4 regions of the Paenibacillus sp. FSL R5-0486 genome follow, and region 4 is predicted to be linked to each of the others. Evidence: riboswitches for the same ligand, from Rfam matches in the RefSeq annotation. Region 4 holds a riboswitch; each other region holds the start of a gene.
The links. A riboswitch is a leader RNA that binds a small molecule or an ion and turns the genes downstream of it on or off. The one in region 4 is predicted to bind cyclic di-AMP.
Positions count from the first base shown of each region.

Region 1: linked by a shared signal. The riboswitch ahead of MKY01_RS00525 (C40 family peptidase) and the one ahead of MKY01_RS07315 (hypothetical protein) in region 4 are both predicted to bind cyclic di-AMP.
Region 2: linked by a shared signal. The riboswitch ahead of MKY01_RS00150 (3D domain-containing protein) and the one ahead of MKY01_RS07315 (hypothetical protein) in region 4 are both predicted to bind cyclic di-AMP.
Region 3: linked by a shared signal. The riboswitch ahead of MKY01_RS18025 (3D domain-containing protein) and the one ahead of MKY01_RS07315 (hypothetical protein) in region 4 are both predicted to bind cyclic di-AMP.

Region 1 is NZ_CP150237.1:106,893-112,368, reverse strand. Features, by position in the region: gene MKY01_RS00535 (M1 family metallopeptidase) at 1-1,174, shown strand, start outside; gene MKY01_RS00530 (hypothetical protein) at 1,185-2,036, shown strand; cyclic di-AMP (ydaO/yuaA leader) riboswitch at 2,282-2,419, shown strand; gene MKY01_RS00525 (C40 family peptidase) at 2,459-2,893, shown strand; gene MKY01_RS00520 (GNAT family protein) at 3,249-3,743, shown strand; gene MKY01_RS00515 (cytochrome c) at 3,894-4,250, shown strand; gene rbsK (ribokinase) at 4,325-5,308, opposite strand; gene MKY01_RS00505 (4a-hydroxytetrahydrobiopterin dehydratase) at 5,353-5,476, opposite strand, start outside.
Region 2 is NZ_CP150237.1:31,421-36,896, reverse strand. Features, by position in the region: gene yabG (sporulation peptidase YabG) at 1-559, opposite strand, end outside; gene rsmA (16S rRNA (adenine(1518)-N(6)/adenine(1519)-N(6))-dimethyltransferase RsmA) at 619-1,521, opposite strand; gene rnmV (ribonuclease M5) at 1,526-2,071, opposite strand; gene MKY01_RS00150 (3D domain-containing protein) at 2,227-3,411, opposite strand; cyclic di-AMP (ydaO/yuaA leader) riboswitch at 3,685-3,938, opposite strand; gene MKY01_RS00145 (TatD family hydrolase) at 4,180-4,950, opposite strand; gene MKY01_RS00140 (HD domain-containing protein) at 5,284-5,476, opposite strand, start outside.
Region 3 is NZ_CP150237.1:4,059,497-4,064,972, forward strand. Features, by position in the region: gene MKY01_RS18015 (hypothetical protein) at 1-197, opposite strand, end outside; gene MKY01_RS18020 (polysaccharide deacetylase family protein) at 351-1,142, shown strand; gene MKY01_RS18025 (3D domain-containing protein) at 1,250-1,924, opposite strand; cyclic di-AMP (ydaO/yuaA leader) riboswitch at 1,927-2,122, opposite strand; gene MKY01_RS18030 (amino acid ABC transporter ATP-binding protein) at 2,341-3,063, opposite strand; gene MKY01_RS18035 (ABC transporter permease subunit) at 3,050-4,513, opposite strand; gene MKY01_RS18040 (M20 family metallopeptidase) at 4,697-5,476, shown strand, end outside.
Region 4 is NZ_CP150237.1:1,658,140-1,663,615, forward strand. Features, by position in the region: gene MKY01_RS07295 (hypothetical protein) at 1-143, opposite strand, end outside; gene MKY01_RS07300 (urease accessory UreF family protein) at 410-1,111, opposite strand; tRNA gene MKY01_RS07305 (tRNA-Leu) at 1,556-1,638, shown strand; gene MKY01_RS07310 (glutathione peroxidase) at 1,788-2,267, opposite strand; cyclic di-AMP (ydaO/yuaA leader) riboswitch at 2,639-2,814, shown strand; gene MKY01_RS07315 (hypothetical protein) at 2,930-3,328, shown strand; gene MKY01_RS07320 (HAD family hydrolase) at 3,456-4,139, shown strand; gene MKY01_RS07325 (Nramp family divalent metal transporter) at 4,244-5,476, opposite strand, start outside.

The DNA.
Region 1 (5,476 bases), 1.6 Mb from region 4:
ATTTCCGACGCAGCAAGCCGTGGTGAAGAATGGAGAAAAGGTCTATCAATTTTACGCCGATGATGTGCATGATTTCGCCTGGGCGGCCTCACCCGATTTTGTGTACGCCGAGGAACCCTTCTCTGCACCCAATGTGCCTGGTGTACGAATCAAGTTATATCTGGACCCAGCTCATCAGGATCTGAAAGAACGTTATTTCTACGCCGCGAAGGCCGCTCTAGCCAATTATAGCAAATGGTTTGGCCCATATCCTTATGCTACCTTATCCATCGTAGTTCCACCCAAAGCGGGGAATGGCGCTGGAGGTATGGAATACCCTACGCTAGTTACAGCCTTTGGAGCCGATGACACCACGCCAGGTTATGACCTGGAACGAACCGTAGTCCACGAGATCGGACACCAGTACTTCTACGGCATGGTTGCCAGCAACGAATTCGAGGAAGCCTGGCTGGATGAGGGATTCACCTCTTATGCAGAAGACAAACTGATGGAGCAGGAATACGGATTGATTCCGAATCTGCCGGTACAATCGGGACTGATTACATCTCCTTCATCCTTAACACAAGAGTCCTGGAAGTTCGATTCACAGGATGAGTATGCAGCCAATGTCTACACACGCGGCAAGCTAGTATTGCTCGGCATTGAACATCAAGTTGGTGCCAAGAAGATGGAGCGTATTCTCTCTACCTATGTGAAGAAGTACCGTTTCAAACATCCCACATCCGCTGATTTTCAAAAGGTTGTGGAGCAAGTGACCCGCACTTCCTGGTCTGATTATTTTGATCAATACGTCTATGGTAATGGGATGGCTGACTTTGCTGTAGAGAAGATTCGTATTACGCCCGTACAGAAAGACGGTCAAACATTGTACGAGTCATCCGTGACGATCGCAAAAAAAGGTAGTGATTACAGCGCCGTTCCTGTTCGCATTGCTTTTGAAGACGGGCATATCCTCACCAAGCAATGGAATGGCAAAGAAGATCGCATCACGTATAAATTAACTCACACATCCCCCGTATCCTGGGCCATGACCGATCCCCTGTACTCGATCGTGCTGGAGAACCGCCATATGAACAATTTCCTGAAATCCGGACTGGATGAGCAGACGAAGTCCCGCTGGAGCATGAGTGTAACCAAACTAATAGAAGCCATATTCGGAGGTCTGTCATGGTGAGGTGGAAACGGTGAAAGCGAAAATACGTGAAGGCTGGTTTCTCGTCCGTCAGCATATGTTCATTGCCGCACTCTTATTTCTCTATCAACTCATTTGGGGATATTTCTTCTATCGAATGGTACAATCGGCCGTCATCCCACTGCTCCTTCGCTATCCAGATGCTGATGCCGGTGAGCTGAGTACACTTTTGTTCAAAATGGAAAGTCAACTTAACCTGTCTACCCATCCGGAGGTTCATCGTTATCTATGGATTCTCGGGGGCATGCTGCTGGTTCGCATGTTGATCAGCCCCCTCATTCAGGCAGGACTGCTCTACTCACTTCAGCACTTTAATTCTACAGAAGAGCGTATCCCCTTTGTCCGCGGAATCAAAAATCTGTGGAAACCGATGCTACTGCTCCACACCATACGTACATTATTGATACTTCTGCCCGCCTACTGGCTCATACCGAAGCTTTACTCAATTCTCATGGACGGATTTCATTCCCTTCAATTACTTTTGCCTGGTATACCTTATGTTGCTTCCTGGATTGTATATGGTTGGATCATCCACCATGTCATACTCTACATGCAGTTCGGTGTTTCGGCACCAGAAGGAGAAGGCGGGGCTCACGGTACCCTCAAAGCCCTCTGGATTGCACTGCGTCATCTCATCGCCGTAATCGGCATTGCACTCCTGCTGGGCGGAGTACACCTACTCGTCTTTGGGGCATTCACTACAGCCTCATGGTTATTAACGGGACTTACCGGACTTATACTACAACAGACGTATCCACTTGCCAGGTGTCTATTGAGTCTGTGGAAAATATGCAGCCATTTCCGATTATGGCAGTCCAAAATATCCAAAGGTGAGAGCAGATAGTTTAAAAATTGTTACCATCACATGTTAAACTCATGGCCTAATATGTACTTATAAATAGGCAAACCTCAACCTTTCCCCGTCAAAGGTCGAGGTTTTTTTTGCTAAATTTGTTGCTAAACGTTGCCAAAGCCGTACTCCTCTGTTACAATAATCGCAGTGAGTTTTTAGTAACAACTTTGTAATATTTACATTCATATTTGTAACTACTTAAAATTAAATCGTCATTTCTTGATTTCGCAGGTGCATAACTAGCATAGCCAAATTCCTGGCACCTGGGAAGCGGGGGAACCAGTTATGGGTGAATTGATCTTGCTACAGAGGGATCATAGGGGACCTTCAACCGAATCCTTAAGCTAACCTCGCAGGCGTTGGAAGGGGAATATCTCTTGTTCAAGAAGAAATTAACCGCAGCTGTACTTAGCATCACATTCGCTTTATCGCTTGGTGCAGGTAGCGCATTCGCAGATTCAAAGATGGACAAAGTAATTGATTCAGCAATGGGAACTACATATCAAAGTGGAGGAACAACGCTCAACGGCTTTGACTGCTCCGGATTTACACGGTATGTATTCGACAAGTTGGGTATTGATTTAGCACGCCAATCCAGTTCCCAATTCGACATGGGCGATTCCGTATCCCGCATGGAAATGAGAGCTGGCGATCTGGTGTTCTTTAATACAACAGGTAAAGGCGTATCCCATGTAGGAATTTTTGTAGGGGATGGAAAGTTCGCACACTCCTCTTCTTCCAAAGGCGTTACGATCAGTGCATTGAGTGAAAACTATTGGGCCAATCGTTATGTTGGCGCAAAACGGATTATGAGCACGGACGCATATGAATCACTGGCCCTTGACTAGGGACAAGCTGAGCAACATGATGCTGTAACCATTAAACATACTGGAACGAAGCAAGAAGCATAACAGAACCGCCCGGTACATTCTCCGCAGGAATGTATCCGGCGGTTTTTTTGTGCTTCAATCCTTATTCATGTTGCAAGTTATACTCGGGGCATATCCTGCGACATCAACAGGTTCATTTTGCGTTCGTTCGTCCGTGCCCTTATGATGTTTTTACCCATCCCGTTATAATATAAACGAAATTACCGGAACTTTTGTTTCATTTTTTTTCTTGGGAAGGAAGACTTGCTAAATGAACATCACTTTTGTAGAGTGGACAAAGAGTTCTGTTTCAAGGAAAGGAGCATGCAGGTGTATGAAGGAAACCCCTGTGACGTTTCACGTTGTACCCATGCGAGAAGAACATGCGGAGCTTATCTGCAGTTGGCAGTATGATCCGCCTTACAATATCTACAGCTGGCTCCCCTGGGAGCAGATGAAAGCTCTGGAAGTGGAATTCGGAGATGCACAGCTGCGGCAGGAGCAATATGCGAGCGTCCTGGATCAGAACGATCGTATATGTGGGTTTGCTCAATACTTCCCACTTCAAGGGGTAACCCGGATTGGCCTTGGCATGCATCCAGAGCTGTGTGGTCAGGGTCAAGGGACAGCTTTTGTCACTGCCATTGTACAAGAAGCCATTCGCCGAAATCCCACGAATGAGATTGATCTGGAAGTACTCACTTGGAATGCTCGTGCCATTCAAGTCTATCTGAAGAGTGGATTTGTCACCCATGATACATACGAACGGCAGACCCCAACCGGCTTGAAGCCCTTTCACTGTATGGTTTATGAAGGGCCTCGCGGTTAGAATCCATTGCAAAACAACCAAATTTGCCCCTTGTTATGTGATTAGTTCAAAAAATTCCCACAAAATGCTATGATGTCAGTACAGGTTCCGTTATAATGATATGGATAGTTTCAGGTTAGATGATCTTTCATTCTGGAGGGGACATAAGGGATGCACAAATGGATCATGAGCGGAGTATTTTTTGCAGCATGCGCTTTAGCTATTGTTTTAATGTTTACGCTTCCAGGGAAAGAAGAAGTGGCTGAAGAAGCCAAGCCAACCATGCCGGAAGTAACATTGGATGCCGGACAGGCTGAAGCACTGGTCAAAGCCAATTGTATCTCCTGTCACGGGGATCAGCTTCAAGGTGGCGTAGGACCTGCTCTGGCTAACATCGGCAGCCAGGATGATCTGGAGAAGATCTATTCTACGATTGTCAAAGGTAAAGGTGGTATGCCTTCCTTCAAGGGCAAACTGCAGGACGAAGAGATTGCAAATATCGCCATGTGGCTGTCAGAGAAGAAATAATCTCTGCACACGCATAACAAAGAGGCGCTTAATCCCCTTTTCGGAGAATAAGAGCCTCTTTGTTATATCAATTATTAAGCCTCTGCGGCATGCTCAGCCAAAAAGGCCTCAACTTCACGTGCGTACGGCATCCCGGACTGGGCGCCGAGCTTTGTCACGGATAACGCCGCCGCACCCATGGCAAAGCCTACGGCCGCGTCCAAAGTCTCACCGCGCGCGAGAGCTACCGCCAGCGCGCCGTTGAAGCAATCGCCAGCGCCGGTCGTATCGACGGCGCTTACGGCGTAGCCGGGCGCACGGCACGCGCCGGCACGCCCTGCTTGTACGCGGCCACCAGGCGGCGCCGCGTACACAGCCCCCTCGGGGCCGAGCGTCGTGACGACAGCGGCCCCGAGGGATGCGGCGAGCTCTGCGACCGCCGCATCCAGGTCTTCCGGCCGGAGATGATCCCGGCCGGTAAGCACGGCAAGCTCACTGCGGTTCGGCGTGACAACGTCGACGCACCGCAGGAGCTCCTGGGGCAGACCCGGCACCGCGGGAGCCGGGTTGAGCACCACCAGTGCGCTGCCTTCAGCCGCCAGTTGGGCGGCGCGGGTAACCGCTGGCAGCGGGATCTCCAGCTGCAGCAGCACCGCTGCGGCTGCAGTCAGGCTTTTTACCGTATCCGCCTCTTCCAGCATCTCAGGCACCACTTTCCCATTCGCACCAGGAATAACAATAATCCGGTTGTCTCCCCGAGAGAGCCAGATGGAAGCCGTCCCTGTTACCGTTTCTTCCAATATGCGAACCCGCGAGGCATCTGCACCACTTTCCGTCAGACTGTGCAGCAGACGTTCGCCAAAACCGTCCGATCCCACCGCGCCAATCATCGTAGTCTGTCCACCCAGACGCGCAGCGGCAACAGCCTGGTTGGCCCCTTTGCCACCAGCGAGATAATGCAGCTCCTCACCGCTCACCGTCTCTCCCTCTTCCGGAATTGTGTCTGTCTTCACCACAAGATCCATATTGAGACTGCCTACGACAGCAATAAGAGGTTGTTTCTGATTATAGTCTGACATGTATGGTTCACTCACTTCTGGCCGCGTGATAATAACCGACCTCGTTATTGCGACCTCATTTTGTCATAAGCTTCGTTATATTGCCCTGCTTCCTTGATATCTACAGATGTAATACCACCCGCATCCCATGATGTGAGACGCAGCGTAACCGTTGTATAATCAATCGTA
Region 2 (5,476 bases), 1.6 Mb from region 4:
ACACAAAATTTTGCGAGTTCTTGTAGCTACCAAGACTATATAAGTCATAGGGCTGACGTGTCTTTAACACCCCATCATGACCCGTAATAACTACGATATCCGGACGTACTTTGGGTAATAAGCGGTATAAGGTATCTGCCATTGCCGATTCATGGACATACTGTCCCTCTGCGGGTACACGAAGTTGCTCATAGAGATCCATACTTTTTTTCAAATAGTTCGGATCTCCATCCAGATGAAGCACCTTTCCAGGCATTTCAAAATAAGCCGGTTCCTGCTGGGCAGACCAATCCTGTACCAGACCTTCACGATTCCGCTCAGCCTGTTCCATACGATTCTGCTGCAGACGGGACAGGGTCTGATGTGCTTTAATATGCGCCTGTCTGGTCTTGGCGCTTTGTGGTTCGTAGGGAACCTGTATCAAATCGTCCACCGGGGAATCGGCAATCAGCCGGAACTCAGTCCCTTTAATGACCGCAGCATCCAACTGGAGGCCTTCCACCCGAAAAGTCACATCGCCGCCGTATGACTTCCGAACGACCAAGTCTCCGATATTCATCAACGTAATCACCTCTACCCCATCGTATGGGCAGAGACCCGGTTTGGTTCATTCAAATTTTACAGCGCTGCACGTACCCCTGCTTCCCACATTACGGTGCTGAGTGTGGCATACTCTTGCAGACTCAACGTCTCTCCACGTCGGGACGGTTGAATACCTGCCTGCTCCAGCAGAATGTCTGCCTGTTCCCGGTTCTCCTTTGTGAAGAAACGTGCCTTCAAGTTGTTTGAGATTGTTTTTCTCCGCTGGGCAAAAGAAGCCTGTACCACTTCGAAGTAGTGTGCTTCATCCGGAATCTCCACTGGTGGCTGCTCACGCACTTTCAGCTTAATGACAGCTGATTCCACATTAGGTTGCGGAATGAAGACCGTAGGAGGCACAATACACACAAGTTCCGGCATACTGTAGTACTGAACTGCGATGCTTAGACTACCGTAGTCTTTTGATCCTGGTGCAGCAGCCATGCGTTCAGCCACTTCTTTTTGGATCATGACAACAATGCTGTCTACCGGCAGCTTCTCTTCCAGCAGTTTCATCATGATTGGAGTCGTTACATAATAAGGCAGGTTAGCTACGACACTGACTTTGTCCACGGATGCAAAATCCGTATTAAACAACTCAGCCAGATCAAGCTTCAACACATCCCCATGATGAACACGTACATTCGAATAAGGCTGCATCACTTCTCCCAGGATTGGGATCAAGCGCTGGTCAATCTCTACGGCTGTGACGGGACCGGCTACCCGAGCCAGTCGCTCCGTGAGGGCTCCAATACCCGGCCCGATCTCCAGTGCGCCCTTAGACTCGTCCAGATCGGCTGCATTAACAATTTTGTTCAGTATATTTTGATCGATCAGAAAGTTCTGACCCAGACTTTTCTTAAATGAGAATCCGTGTCTTTGAATAATCTCTTTCGTACGCTTGGGCGTTGCAATTTCAATCGTCTCTTCCATGTTCTTCATATGCTCACAATCCTTCACGTTCAATTTGCGCTAATGCTGTAGAGAATTCTTCCCGTGTAATCTGAAATACACTGAGACGTTTATGGAACTGCTTTCCGTTACAATATCCGATGCCCAGCAGATTGCCCATCTCCATGCGACGTGCAGCAGCCTGCGGATGTACAATAAGTCCTGCCGCGATCAGGTCCTCCCAATCGATCAGGCTCGGAGCACCTTCGTATGAAGTATGTACGCGCGCCAGAGCATGACGGATCGCCTCTGGTGAGGCATTCTCCACCCCAATGTCCCCTTTGCGCGTTGCATCGGCTTCCGGAATGAAGGCATGTTTGCAGCCTGGCACCTTGTTCGCAATAATTTTTCGAATGCGTTCGCCAGCATGATCCGGATCTGTCAGTACAATGACTCCCCGTCTCTCCTGAGCAAGCGCAATCCGCTTCAGAATGCGTTGGTTGATTGCTGATCCACCTGTTTCTATGGTATCGGCTTCCACGGCCCGACGGATAGCTACCGTGTCGTCACGGCCTTCCACCACAATGACTTCTTTTATCATGTTCCATTTCTTCCTTTCTAACGCAAAAAGAAGAGGAATATCCTCTTCTCTGCCAAACGGCGGGGGAGACTGAATTCAGACTCCTCCGCCGCATATTCCGCATGAATCATTCATGCAACTATTTTATAGCATTCCCATTTCAAAGTAAAACGATTTTAGTTCGCTTCCGGCTTCACCGGACCGATCACGTAGACCGTCTTGCCTTTCTTACGTCCAAAATTCAGGGCATGCTTCACACTGTCATAATACACATCAATTTTGTTGCCTTTAATGGCACCGCCTGTATCTTCCGCACGACGGAATCCCAGACCTTCGATATATACCCACCAGCCAATTGGAATGACTTTGGGATCAACCGCAATGGTGCGTCCTTCCGTTACACGAGTACCGGAAGCTGTTTTAGTTCCAATGCCAGGCTCTTCGGAAGAGTAAGCAGTCATGGATACATTTTTAAGTACTTTGGAGTATTTAAAAGAAGTCCCGGATACGGTAATCACTTTGCTGCCCGAGGCAGATGTTTTCTTCGAGTTCGTTGTTGTAGCCTTTTTGGTTGTTGAAGTTTGAGCCGATACGGTCTGAATCTCAGGTTCTTTCACGACCGGTTTTGCTTTTGTGCCGACAGCGATCACTTTATCTACACGATTATTAGCGACAGATTTGCCGACCATTTTTTTGGAGACCAATTCTCCATCCTGAAATACCTTTTCGATATGCTGTACAATTGTGCCTTCTTTGCCGTTCACAACGACACGGTTATCACCTTTGTACAAGCTAGGGTCAGCCGTTTTAATGACTTTGTAAGCGATCGGTTGCTCTACATCCACTGTACGCTTTGTTACGCGCACTACACGGATCTTCATCTCCGCTTTGATAGCAGTTCCAAGCGCCGGATACACTTTATCATTACTTTCAACTTGAATACCTGATTTTTGAATTGCATCTTCTACCGATGAATCGGTTGTATACAGAGTCTTGGTGTCTCCGTCTGCCGTAATGTTAACTGGAACGGCCCGCTCAATAACGATTCGGTCTCCATCTGTTAACGCCCCATTCATGGACATGGATACCTTATCGTGAGGGCTGACTGTGATCGACTGCTCCTCCAGCATTTCCTGAAGCATTCCTGTACGAGTCTCTACCACCTGAGCTTTGCCATCAATAACCAGTGAAATTTGTTTCCCGGCCTGACCGTAAACGACTAACAAGATCATGATTGTAAGCGCAATTGAGAAAATCGCGATCAATGCCATTTGACGCATGTTCTCATGCTTCCACCGCAACGCGAAAGACTTACTGGATGATCGTGACTCATGGGTCTCTTCTGGTTGGAATGTGCCCACTTCTCCGTCCTCCTTCATAGCCTCGCCGTCTAAAGTAATGCATGATGTCTTTGACGTGACTATACCAAATTTTCTACAGAACACAGATTGGACCAACATAATCCGGTTCTGCACCATGAATCAATCTTCGCAACATGATGTCATCCTCCTGAATACCTACCGTATGATGACAATATTTCTTTTATTCAAAAACAAAAAAGCCAAAGAAAGAGTGTAAGAGGAACTCTTTCGTGGCTTCCGAATGATTTTGAATATCGGAAATTCATGCACGAGGTTGCCTCTCTTTTTCCGCTTGCGAGGTTAGCTGTCGGGTTCGGGCGAAAGAGAGCCGCCCTATCTTGGGTCACCCGCTCATGGCGGACGCCCTTGAATTCACCCCGAGACCCAAAGAAGAAATCAAATACGGCTTCGCAGTTCCCTTCGCTGCTTTTGGGTCAGCGAACGTTGCGCATCGGCCAAATACACCGATGTTTAAGCCCTATTGGTTCCCCCGCTCTCCGTTAACGGAGACTCAGCGAGACTGATTCATGAAAGTAATGTTGTTTCATCGGAAAGTGTCCCTTTGTTCATCCCCCGAACATCTGTCCAATTTTCCGCACAACAATTCACTGAAAAGATGATATCCTGTTTTGATGCATGTTGTAAAGCGTTGATCAAGTACGTTTTTCTGAATATTTGGTTAAAATATTGTAATATTCTTGATTTATTTGGATCAAAGGGCAAATTACCTCCGCTTACCTGCCTTTTTCACCTCATTTGCTCGTTTTTTTAACGAATCCCAAATCGTTCCATGGCATTTTTGGTTGTTATTGCAGCAATTTCCTCCACCGAAATGCCTTTAATTTCCGCAGCTGCCTCTGCAACCAGACGTACATGCGCTGTCTCATTTCGCTTCCCACGATAAGGGTGCGGTGTCAAATATGGAGCATCTGTTTCAATGAAAAACCGGTCCATAGGAACCTTCTCCAGCACCTCTTTGGGTTGCTTTGCATTTTTGAATGTGATCGGTCCTCCGAAGGAGAGATGGAAGCCCATATCGAGGCAACTTTTTGCTGTTTCCCAGCTGCCCGAGAACGAGTGCATCACACCACCAACTTCACCCGCCTTCTCTTCACGCAAAATTCTTATGATATCCTCATGCGCATCCCGATTATGGATGACAATTGGCATGTTCACTTCACGCGCCAAAGCAATTTGTTGTCGTAATACGCGATGCTGTATTTCTTTTGGTGAAGTATCCCAGTGATAATCCAATCCAATCTCACCGATCGCAACCACTTTTTCATGCTTGCATAAAGATGCAATCCACTCCAAATCGCCCTCCTGCATTGTGATCGCATCTACGGGATGCCAACCTACAGCTGCATATATAAAGTCATATGTTTCGGCGAGTTTCATTGTGGTTGGAATTGTCTCCCGGTTAAAACCAATGTTGATCATGCGACCAACTCCTGCATCTACAGCACGCTGAATCATGTCCTCGCGGTCCTCGTCGAATTGTGGTGCATCCAGATGTGTATGTGTGTCGAACAGCATCATGTCTGTATCTCCCTTCATGTCGAAATAACGACTATCTTCTTTTTCAAAATCCAATTTGTAAAATTCAATAATTTAATGACTCATACATAAAACATTTTGGGTAATCTGTGTATTACATCATTACGTTTGTTTCTTCACAACTACAATATATAGAAGATATACGGATATTCTGATCTATATATTGCTGATTGTACTCATTCTGCCTGCTTCCATTTACAAAATTATGTCGATCTACATATACTCCCCATTAAAGCAGATTACTGTATCATGAAAAATAGCTCTTTTAGAAAGTGTTTTGATATCGAAATTCTTCATCGGATTATACTCACACGATTACAAGAAATAGGGGCGTATATGTGACGGTAATTCGTGAATAATCGCATCCACCTTGTTTTGCGGGTAATACAAATGATGTTTCCCTCGGTGAAGCCCACTGATGGAACGGACAATGTCAGATACTTCTGACAACTCACGTAAATTGTCCTGTCGATCCAGAAGAAGAATCTGCTTATCTGTGGATTCATCC
Region 3 (5,476 bases), 2.4 Mb from region 4:
TTTCGGGCAAGCCGCTCACACAGCTCTTGTTCTTTATGCCCAGGAATATGGACTGTCGTCCCGCTTACGCGCTCATGATCCACGTAGAACGTTGCTACGGCGCCAATATGCGCCTTTCCTCCGGTAACGAGAAAAACCTTATCTTCTCCTGCTTCAATCACCTGTAAACGTATGGATTTCAAATCATATGTACTCATACCCATCCACCTATCCTTTTCTATATGTTATGTATGGAGGAATTATGGCTGTCATAAGATAAATCCGCAATGAAACTTCTCACACTACGCATATTTTATGGAACCCCCGGGCATACCAAGGAGAACGTCATTTTGGAAAAGGAGGCCGTTATTATGCGCGTACGCCTCATTATGCTGATGGTTATCGTTATTTTTCTCGGGGGATCTCATGCTCCAGTTTCATCGCGGGATGTTTCAAGCCCGCCAAGTGAATCAGTATCAGGTTCGGATTCTGCGGAAGAAGAACAACTGACATTGGGACAATTACGTCAAAAATATGCCGATACGTTCAAAACCAATGGTCCTTCAACCAAGAAGGTTGCACTGACTTTTGATGATGTACCTGATCCACGATTTACTCCACAAGTACTGGATGTATTGAAGAAATACAATGTCAGAGCTACATTCTTCATCGTGGGTAGTCGTGCTGAGAAACATCCGGATCTGGTGAAACGCATCGTTAAGGAAGGGCATATGGTTGGTAATCACAGCTACAATCATCCTGAATTCAGTAAACTGTCGATGAATGCCTTTCGCAAACAAATTTTACATACCGGGGATATTATCCAACGTTTGGCAGGATATACGCCCAAGATGATTCGGCCACCTTATGGAGACATTAATGAAGAACAGCTGAGATGGGCTGCCAAACAACACTATAGCATTGTGAACTGGAACGTAGACTCCCTGGACTGGAAAGGCCTTTCAAAGGAACAGGTGAAAGATAACATTCTTTCTGCCGTAAAACCCGGCTCCATCGTTCTGCAACATGCTGGAGGCGGTGTAGGGTCAAACCTGAACGGCACGATTGAGGCTTTGCCTGAAATTATTGAGGAACTACGTAATCGGGGATATGAACTGGTCACCTTGGACGAAATGCTGGGATTGCCCAAGGCCAAAGATTAAGATGACCGTGGTAGAAATAAATGAGAATATTAAAAGGGTGCTGTTCAATCGCGAATTAGCGACTGGCAGACACCCTGTTTGAATTCATTTTAAATGTTCTTTTCTCTCTACTTCAGAATGTACAGCTCGATATCCTGAAAACCAAATGAGCTTACAGACTGTTTGCTACCCGGGATAAAGATATCAATCCGGTGACCTTTGATTGCACCGCCCACATCCCGCGCTGTGGCTACAAAAGCTTGTTTTGGCAATCCTGGATGGCTGTGACCAGTTACCAGTACTTTGGTTCCAAGTGGAATTACACTTGGATCAACTGCAATCGTACCCAGTTCAAGGTCATTTCCGAAATAATCGACTGCACCCCAGCCTCCATTTTCAGACGGATCTGCAGAGTATGCCGTTGCTTTTACGTTCACAGCTTTGCTGTAATCGAATGTTTTACCCCAGGCTTGAACAACTTTGTTATCTGCGTTGACGTCCAAGCTTGCTGTAGCAACAGTCTTCGCTTGGGTCTTGCTCTCCGTTGCCGCAGCGGCTGCTACATTGTTTGCCTTACCGGGAATCGTAATTTTCAAACCACCATAAATGTTGTAAGCCGAAATGTCGTTGTTTGCTTTAATTAACGTGTTGAGTGCTACTCCATATTGTTTTGATAAGGTGTAGAAGGTATCCCCTTCTTTGGCCACATGAACTGAATCGGCGTGAGCCGGAACGGCTTGAATGAGCATTGCTGTTGTCATTAATGCTACTGCTGTTTTGGCTATACGTTTCTTGTTAATCATGGTCTTCCTCCCTCATTGTGCCTGCGAAGTTAGTTGTCGGATTCGGATGAGGAGCCCACCCTATAGGTTCTTCGTTACATTTGAAACGTTATGTACCCAATTCACCCCAAGCAGTGTGCTGTAGATCTTTCCCCCTGCACAATCTGCATCGTTACATCCCCCGCACTCCCTATCCGGAAGTTTCGGCAGAGTTCAATATATCACAATTTTGTAACCTGAACTTGTAGTAATTCTTACCAAATGGTTTTTAGCATGTAAGCATTTGTAAGAATACTGGTTAATTCAGAAAGTTTGGTTGACCCGATTCCTTTATATTTGGTAACAGAATAGTTACTTTTCCGAATCCATACGTCATTATTATCCATAAAAAATAGCGTTACCGACTCGAAGTCAGTAACGCTATTTGATCACATCGTTTAGAGTACTTTCGCAAGAAAATCACGTGTACGTGAATTTTTGGGTGCTCCAAACACCTCATCAGGTGTTCCCTCTTCCACAATAACCCCGCCATCCATGAACAAGATGCGGTCTCCCACTTCACGTGCGAAACCCATCTCATGGGTTACGATGACCATCGTCATTCCGCCTTCTGCAAGACGTTTCATGACATCCAGCACTTCGCCGACCATCTCAGGGTCCAGTGCCGACGTAGGCTCGTCAAACAGCATCACATGCGGCTGCATGGCCAATGCTCTAGCAATGGCGATCCGCTGTTTCTGTCCACCAGACAGCTGATTCGGGAATGTATCTTTTTTATCGTACAAGCCCACGGTGTTAAGCAGATCAGAGGCAATTTTCTCCGCTTCCTGAGTGGATTGTTTCTTCACTTTAATCGGAGCAATCGTGATGTTTTGCTGTACCGTTTTGTGTGGGAACAGGTTGAAGTGCTGGAACACCATGCCCATTTTCTCACGAGTTGCGTTAATGTTATGCTTGGGGTCCGTGATTGACACGCCTTCAAAATCAATCTCTCCTGAGGTAGGCTGTTCCAGCAGATTCAGACAACGTAAGAAAGTACTTTTACCTGAACCGGAAGGACCGATGACCACGACAACCTCACCTTTGCCAATCGTCACGTTAATGCCCTTAAGCACATCGTTATTTCCATAAGATTTGTGTAATTGTCTAACGTCTATCACTTGCACTCAACTTCCTTTCCAGTCGTCCCAGCAGCTTGGACAAAATGAACGTCATTACAAAGTAGATGGCTGCTGCAATCAAAAATGGACTCAACCCTTGGTACGTAATGTTCTTGACTACACTTGCCTGATACATAATATCCACCATACCGATAACGGAGATAATGGAGGATTCTTTGATGATAGTTATGAATTCATTACCGATCGCTGGTAATACAGCTTTGAAGGCTTGTGGCAATATGATATAACGCATCGCGGCGCCTCTTCCCATACCTAATGAACGCGCTGCCTCCAACTGACCACGATCCACACCTTGGATACCTGCACGGAAAATCTCCGCCAGATAGGCACCACTATTGATTGAAAGTGTAATGATACCTGCCTGAAGTGCAGTGAAGTTAATGCCAAAGCTCAGGGAAAAACCATAGTAAATAATCATCAACTGTACCAACATCGGTGTGCCACGGATCACTTCAACGTAAGCCGTACCGATCCAGCGCAAGATTGCAGCGTCATGCAAACGGAACAAACAGATGATCAATCCAATAATTACCCCGAAGATAACCCCAAGTGCAGACAACAGAAGTGTGTATCCTACACCTGTAGCATAGAAACTTTTGTACTCCCAGAATACTTGGAAAATATTTTGTGATTTGTTCGCTTTATCCGCCATCAAGAGGCTGGCGTCCGTCACCATCTGATTGATTTTATCTTCGCTTTTCAGTCGCTCCAGTGTTCCATTTACTGCAGCTAGCAGCTCGGTATTACCTTTACGAATCCCGATTGCCGCTTCTGCTTGCTCTTCGTCCGGAACAGCAGCAGCAAGTCCAATGATATCGTCCAGATAACCTACAGCAACGGTATCTTCAACGATTGCCGCGTCAATGCGTTTTGTTTGCAGTTGAAGCACGATATCCGAGATTTTATCCAGCGCAGTAAGCTTCGCTCCTGGAATACTCTGTCCGATCGTTTCCTGAATGGAGCCTTTCTGAACGCCAATCTTCGCATTTTCAAGTTCTGCCATGGTTGGATATTTGTCTTTATCCACATTGCGAACCATAATCACTTGTTTTGATTTATAATAGGTGTCGGAAAAATCGATACTTTTCTTCCGCTCATCCGTCGGCGTCATACCTGAAATCACCAGATCAACACGCCCGCTCTGCAATGAAGGCAGAAGACCGTCGAAGCCCATATCCTCAATCACAAGCTCAGCGCCAAGATCTTTGGCAATCTCTTTGGCGATCTCAATATCGAAACCGACGATTTCATCTTTGCCATTAATCACTTTATGGAATTCATATGGTGCAAAATCGGCACTTGTACCGAGCACCAGCTTTTTACTGCTTGAATTATCTGTAGTTCCACTTGCAAGTGCCACAGGAACGGCAGTCGTCAGCAGAATAACAAAGGTCAACAGCATCATGGTGTAACGACTTATTAATTTCAACCTTTTTCTCTCCCCTTACAATACTTTGTATGCTTCTCATGTTGATGACTGAGTCATTATAAAGTACAATGCATGATTATGCAATGCATTTTGACAATACAAATCTTGACTTGTTTCTGAAAAAATAAAGCAAACATGATATAATCAATGAATTATTTTCATTTTTGCATAAGGAGTTTACTAATGACAGCTAACAAATCACAAATTCTGACGGTTATTGATCAATATGCTTCCCGTTTTAAAGCCATTTCATCATATATCGGTGCCAACCCCGAACTGGGAAATGAAGAGTATCTCGCTTCTGCCCGTTTGAAAGAAGAACTGTTCTTCCACGGTTTCACTGTAGAGGCTCCAATCCTCGGTCTGGAGACAGCCTTTATCGGAACCTATTCAGCCGCCAAACCCGGCCCTACCATTGCTTTATTGTGCGAATATGACGCCTTGCCGGAGATCGGTCACGCTTGTGGTCACCATCTAATCTGTATGATGAGTCTTGGGGCCGCTGTTGGGCTAAAATCTATTCTGGATGAAGTAGGTGGAACCATTAAAGTGTTTGGTACCCCCGCTGAAGAGACACGTGGTGCCAAAGTTCCGATGGCTGAAGCAGGTTTGTTCGATGACTGTGACGTCGCTCTCATGGCGCATCCATATTATGCCTATGAAAAGTCAGGCAGCTCGCTGGCTATTGATGCTGTGCAATTTGAATTCCATGGCCGATCTTCACATGCCGCTGCAAGTCCGCACGAAGGTATTAATGCACTTGATGCCGTCATTCAAACGTTCAACGGGATTAATGCATTCCGTCAACAAGTGAAAAGCACCGTTCGGATTCATGGTGTGATCAACAACGGAGGTCAGGCAGCAAATATCATTCCTGACTATGCTTCTGCGCAATTTTATGTACGGGCAGCAACTCGTAAAGAACTGAATATCCTCACAGAACGTGTGATTCAGATCGCTGAA
Region 4 (5,476 bases):
TTGCGTGTGCCATGAATAAGATTGGATAAACGATAGGGTGGGATGCCATGCTGTTCACAAAAGGTCTTCTGGTCCACTTGAAGTTCGGTTAGCCGTCGTTTGATGGCCCATCCGAACGGAGTAACTGGTTTTTTCTTGTTCAAAAGGGTTCACCCCTGGTTAGAATGTAGTATTCAGCCGCCCTTTCTTCATGTAGAATATATAGAAATGCGAGCTGTATGTTTTATTATATACGTAAATTCGTCATCTAACAATTAAAAAAGACGGAAAAAAGTGTATTTTGTGATTATAAATGGCGTAAATACGTAAATAAAACAAATAAAATGACAAAAAACACGTCGGCAAGGAGGTTGCCGCGTGTTTTTTAGTTTTTTTGAATGAAGGGGAGCAGGCATGAGGAGGAAGAGGATTAGGCCCTGTAGGCATGAAGTCCAGCTCCGAGCATATGGAAACTGGGGAAAAACGATTTCATGGACATTGAGGTTGGCTGTGCCAGTCCATCCGCAGCCGAGGCGCTGACGGTCTTCCATTCATTCTCCAGATCTGTGGCCAGGCGGACCATCAGATCCTTGGTTGTATCGTTGTTCAGGGGAATGACTTTGGAGGCTTCGGTTATGCAGGCATTCATGGCTGAATGCAGGTAACCAAGGACCGCCTCTTCGACCGGGATGTCGAGGTGGTGGTTAATCCAGGCATGAACAGTAGAGAGGCAGCCAACCGAATCGTATTTGGCAAAGATCTGTTCGAGCTGGCTGAATTCAATCCAGGGGTGCAGAGCTCGTGCAAGTCTGATCAATCGTTTACCCATGGCGGCAGCTTGTTCTCTGAGATCTCCAGGGGTTCGCTGAACATGGACAAGCTTGTCGATAAGAGCTATCCGCCATGTATCCTTGTGATCTGCTGCAGTATAGATACCTTTGATGGCCATACCTTCAAGACGAACGATGCTCGGATGCAACTGACAACGCATGAATGATTCGAGATCTTCAGCATTACGAATGGTACCCTCCCTGATATGGATATCCATGCCGAAGGAATGGGTGAACCCTCCAACCTGAATAGAGGAATCAAGCAGTTTGACATAATCGAGCAGCTTATTCCCACGGTTCACAATCATTCGCCTCCTGTGTTCGTTAAATGTCACTTAAAGTGACATTTATATTCCTTTTTGTTTGCTTTATGTTTAAAAATCCGAATTATATGATAGTTATCATCCCATAAATGTCCGCTTTTTGTCAATAGTATCCGTGAAAATTAATGGATTAAATCTGGAATTTAATATTTGTGTTATTTTATATAACTTATTGTGTTATTTATGTGGTGAAGTTCATGGAGGACTATATATAAGGAAGGACTATATATAAATGAATCAAAAAGATCGGCTCTTACCGAAAAAGAGGGGATCAAATCTAATCATATGCAGTTCATGGGTAAAGATGACGAGATTATGCGATTTTTGATGAAAATGCCTAGCTGAAAAAGAAGTATTAAAAAATACTTTACTTTTAGTTCTGAACCCGGTATAATCAATTCTGTTGCCGATTATTTACGACATGCGGTCGTGGTGGAATGGCAGACACGCTATCTTGAGGGGGTAGTGGGCGTATGCCCGTGGAGGTTCGAGTCCTCTCGACCGCATCATATGAACGATTAAAAAGAAGCTTTCCATTAATGGGAAGCTTCTTTTTTTGTCTTTTTCGAACAGTATGACATCAAAGTTGAGAAAAAAAGGCCACCCATTACCGGGGCAATGCTGCTCTACCTTCCGGCTACGGGTGGCCTGTGTATTATTTTTGAAGTAAGTTCTTGATATCTTCTTCAATCTTGTCCGGTGTTGTTTTGGGAGCATAACGTTTAATGACCTGTCCGTTCTGATCCACGAGGAATTTGGTAAAATTCCATTTGATTGCTTTGGAGCCGAGCAGGCCAGGAGCCTCTGTGCTAAGGTGTTGGAAAAGAGGGTGAGCGCTTGAGCCGTTCACATCAATTTTCTCAAACATGGGGAAACTCACGCCATAATTCATCTGACAGAACTCGGCAATATCGTCGGAAGATCCTTTTTCCTGTGCAAACTGGTTGCTTGGGAAACCAAGAACTTCAAATGGAGCATCTTGAAACTTGTCTTGCAATTCTTGCAGACCTTTGAATTGAGGGGTAAGGCCGCATGAGCTTGCCGTATTCACAATCAGGAGCACTTTGTCACGGTAGTCGGACATTTCAACTTCTTGACCGCGAAGGGTATTCACTTTGTAATCGTAGACTGTCATCTAAATCGCCTCCATTTATTTACTCTTATATCTTCTATTATATTGGTTGCAATTAAATATTGCAAAACTAATATGGTGTTAAAAGCATCAAAACAGGCAAGTTGTGCAGAATACGTGAATGAATTGCGAAGTGATTTACGCCAGAGTGAGAATTAGATAGCCTTGAAGAGATGGATAGAGTATAACCTTATTGTAAGCGTTATTATGAACGAGTATTGGCAAAAATCTGCCGATTCGGTGATCTGTAAGGACTTTACACCGTCATGGCGGGGGTGTATGATTCATAACGTAATTTCAATTTAAACTAAATTGTACTTGAAAAACGAAACAAACGATAATATCGCTCGATCTTACCTTAAGATATACGAACGATGTTTTAATCGCTGAGTTTCCATTCATTAATGAATGGGAAACGGGGGAACCAACGGAATGCGCTGTCCAGGACAGTGGGCATTCATGGGGTGAATTTTCCGGTGACAGCCGGAAATAGGGCGACTCTCGCGCCCGAATCCGTCAGCTAACCTCGTAAGCGTTAAAGGGAGAGGCAACAAGCCGTACGCTGGTTCATGGTGTTTTCGCCATGGGTTATTTAAGAAGCGTTCGGGAGGCCTTGGTCCCCCACGCTTCTTTTTTGTTGTCTTTTCACGCCAAGGGAGGAACGAATGATGGATACTGAGATGATCTTAGTGACTGCTCCAAATGAAGCAGGACGCAAATTTATCAAATTGCTGATGTACAAAAAAATGCCGTTTGCCGTTCTAACCAACAGTGCAGGGGAAGAGCGCAGACTCCGTAGAATCGGAGTAGAACATGTCATTCGCATGAATACGGCTGCAGCTCAAAAATGGTTTTTGCCGCAGGGCAGCGTAGGCAACGTGTTTATTTTCGAGAACAGCCTGAATCTGACCTGTCGTTATTTACAGATCTGCCGTTCATGGACATCGAAATCCCTGTGCGTCATTACGGAGCAGAGTCATCCTAAGGGCATCTATCGGGGCATGGGCGCAGACCGGATTGTATATTCGCTCAATGGGGAAGTTGGCTTTCTCCTCAATGGTTAATGCCATAGCTTGTGATTGCTCAGGTGTAAGGTGCCTGTTATAATTGAATGTATCGATAAACGGAAGTTTGAGGAGACTCATGCAGGATGGTGAGTCTTCTTTTTTATGCTTACAAGGAGGAATTGGCGTGCCGGATGTAGGTGGATTGAAATGGTTGTTTTTTGATGTTGGAGATACGCTGGTGGATGAATGGGAGCCGGTTGATGATATTATCGGACAGTTTGTCCGTGAAGCTTGTGCTTTGGGGTATCCGGTGACAATTGAGGCGGTACGCGAACTGTTCGCGAACTGTTACCGAAAATATGAGCAATGGCCTATGAGAGTGGCAATTCGCACATTTGTTGAAGACGAGGGGCATCAAAAACAGATTCAGGACAAGCTGAAGTTTCAAAAAGATCTTGAACGTCCTTTTCCTTCAGCAGATTTTGTTCTTCAGCAGTTGTCACGGCATTATCGCATTGGCATTATTGCCAATCAGAGTCCTGGAACGGAAGAGAGACTGGAGAGTTACGGCTTGCGGAAGTATGTTGATGTTCTGGCATGTTCAGCTGAAGAAGGAGTGTCCAAGCCAGACCCTGAGTTATACGCTGTGGCCTTGAAGCAGGCCGGTTGTGAACCGGAGGAAGCCGTCATGATCGGAGATCGGATCGATAACGACATTATACCTGCTCGGAATCTGGGCATGCGTACGATTCGAATTATGCAGGGTTACGGAAGATTACAGCCAGAACTATCGGATGACAACCGTGCGGATTGGACTGTTGATTCATTGGATCAACTCCTGCCGTTACTGATGCCAAATCAGGATTAGATTCAGATGGTTGTTTATTGGATTGCAACAATAAAGGCTGATCAACTGGGTATAAAATACCGGAGTTGATCAGCCTTTTTAGTATTTAGCCAATTAAAATGAGATTAGAACAACCGGATCGTCTGAATGATCAGATATACATTCAGCACAACGATAATCGCGGCAATGACCCATGAGATGATTTTGAGCCACAATTTGTTGGCGAATGCACCCATGCTTTTTTTATCACTTGTGAACATCACCAGGGGAATTACAGCAAAGGGCAATTGAAGCGACAGCACGACCTGACTCAAAATGAGCAGTTCTTCTGTGCCATGTTCTCCTGCAATGGCTGTCACAATTACCGCCGGGATGATGGCGATCAGACGTGTGACCAGTCTGCGCAGCCAAGCCGGAATTCGAATGTTCAGGAAACCTTCCATAACGATCTGTCCAGCGAGTGTACCTGTAAGGGTAGAGTTCTGACCTGATGCTAACAGCGCCACACCGAACAAGATACTTGCAACCGTAGTACCCAATAGAGGTGTCAGCAGATGATAGGCATCTGCGATCTCGGCAACCTGCGTCATACCAGCACTGTGAAATACAGCGGCAGATACAATCAGGATGGCTGCATTGATGAACAGGGCCAGTGTCAGCGCAATCGTAGAATCCATGGTCGAGTACCGAATGGCTTCTTTTTTGCCCTGTGGTGTCTGTTCGATCTGACGGGTCTGCACAATGGAAGAATGCAGGTACAGATTATGCGGCATCACGGTTGCTCCGATAATACCAATGGCAATATAGAGCATGGCCGGGTTTTGCAGAATCTCAACATTTGGTACAAAACCATGGAGCACACCGCCCATATCCGGTTTCGCCAGAAACAGGTCAATACCGAAGCAGAGGGCGATGGTTGCCATCAGCACAATGACGAGAGTTTCCAAAGCGCGGAAGCCTTTGTTTTGCAGAACAAGAATCAGGAGTACATCAACTGCGGTGATGATAACGCCGTATAACATGGGGATGTTAAATAACAGTTTTAATGCGATGGCAGAACCAATGACTTCAGCCAGATCGGTAGCTGCAATGGCAAGCTCACACAGAATCCATAACATCATAACAACAGGCATGCTGAATCGTTCACGACAGGCTTGAGCCAGATCCCGTCCAGTGACGATACCGAGCTTGCCAGCCAGCGACTGAAGGACAACGGCCATCAGGTTCGATAACAGGATAACGGATAACAAGGTATACCCGAACTGCGAGCCGCCTGCGATATCTGTTGCCCAGTTCCCCGGATCCATGTAACCTACGGCAACAAGGTATCCTGGGCCTACAAAGGCGAGGAATTTCTT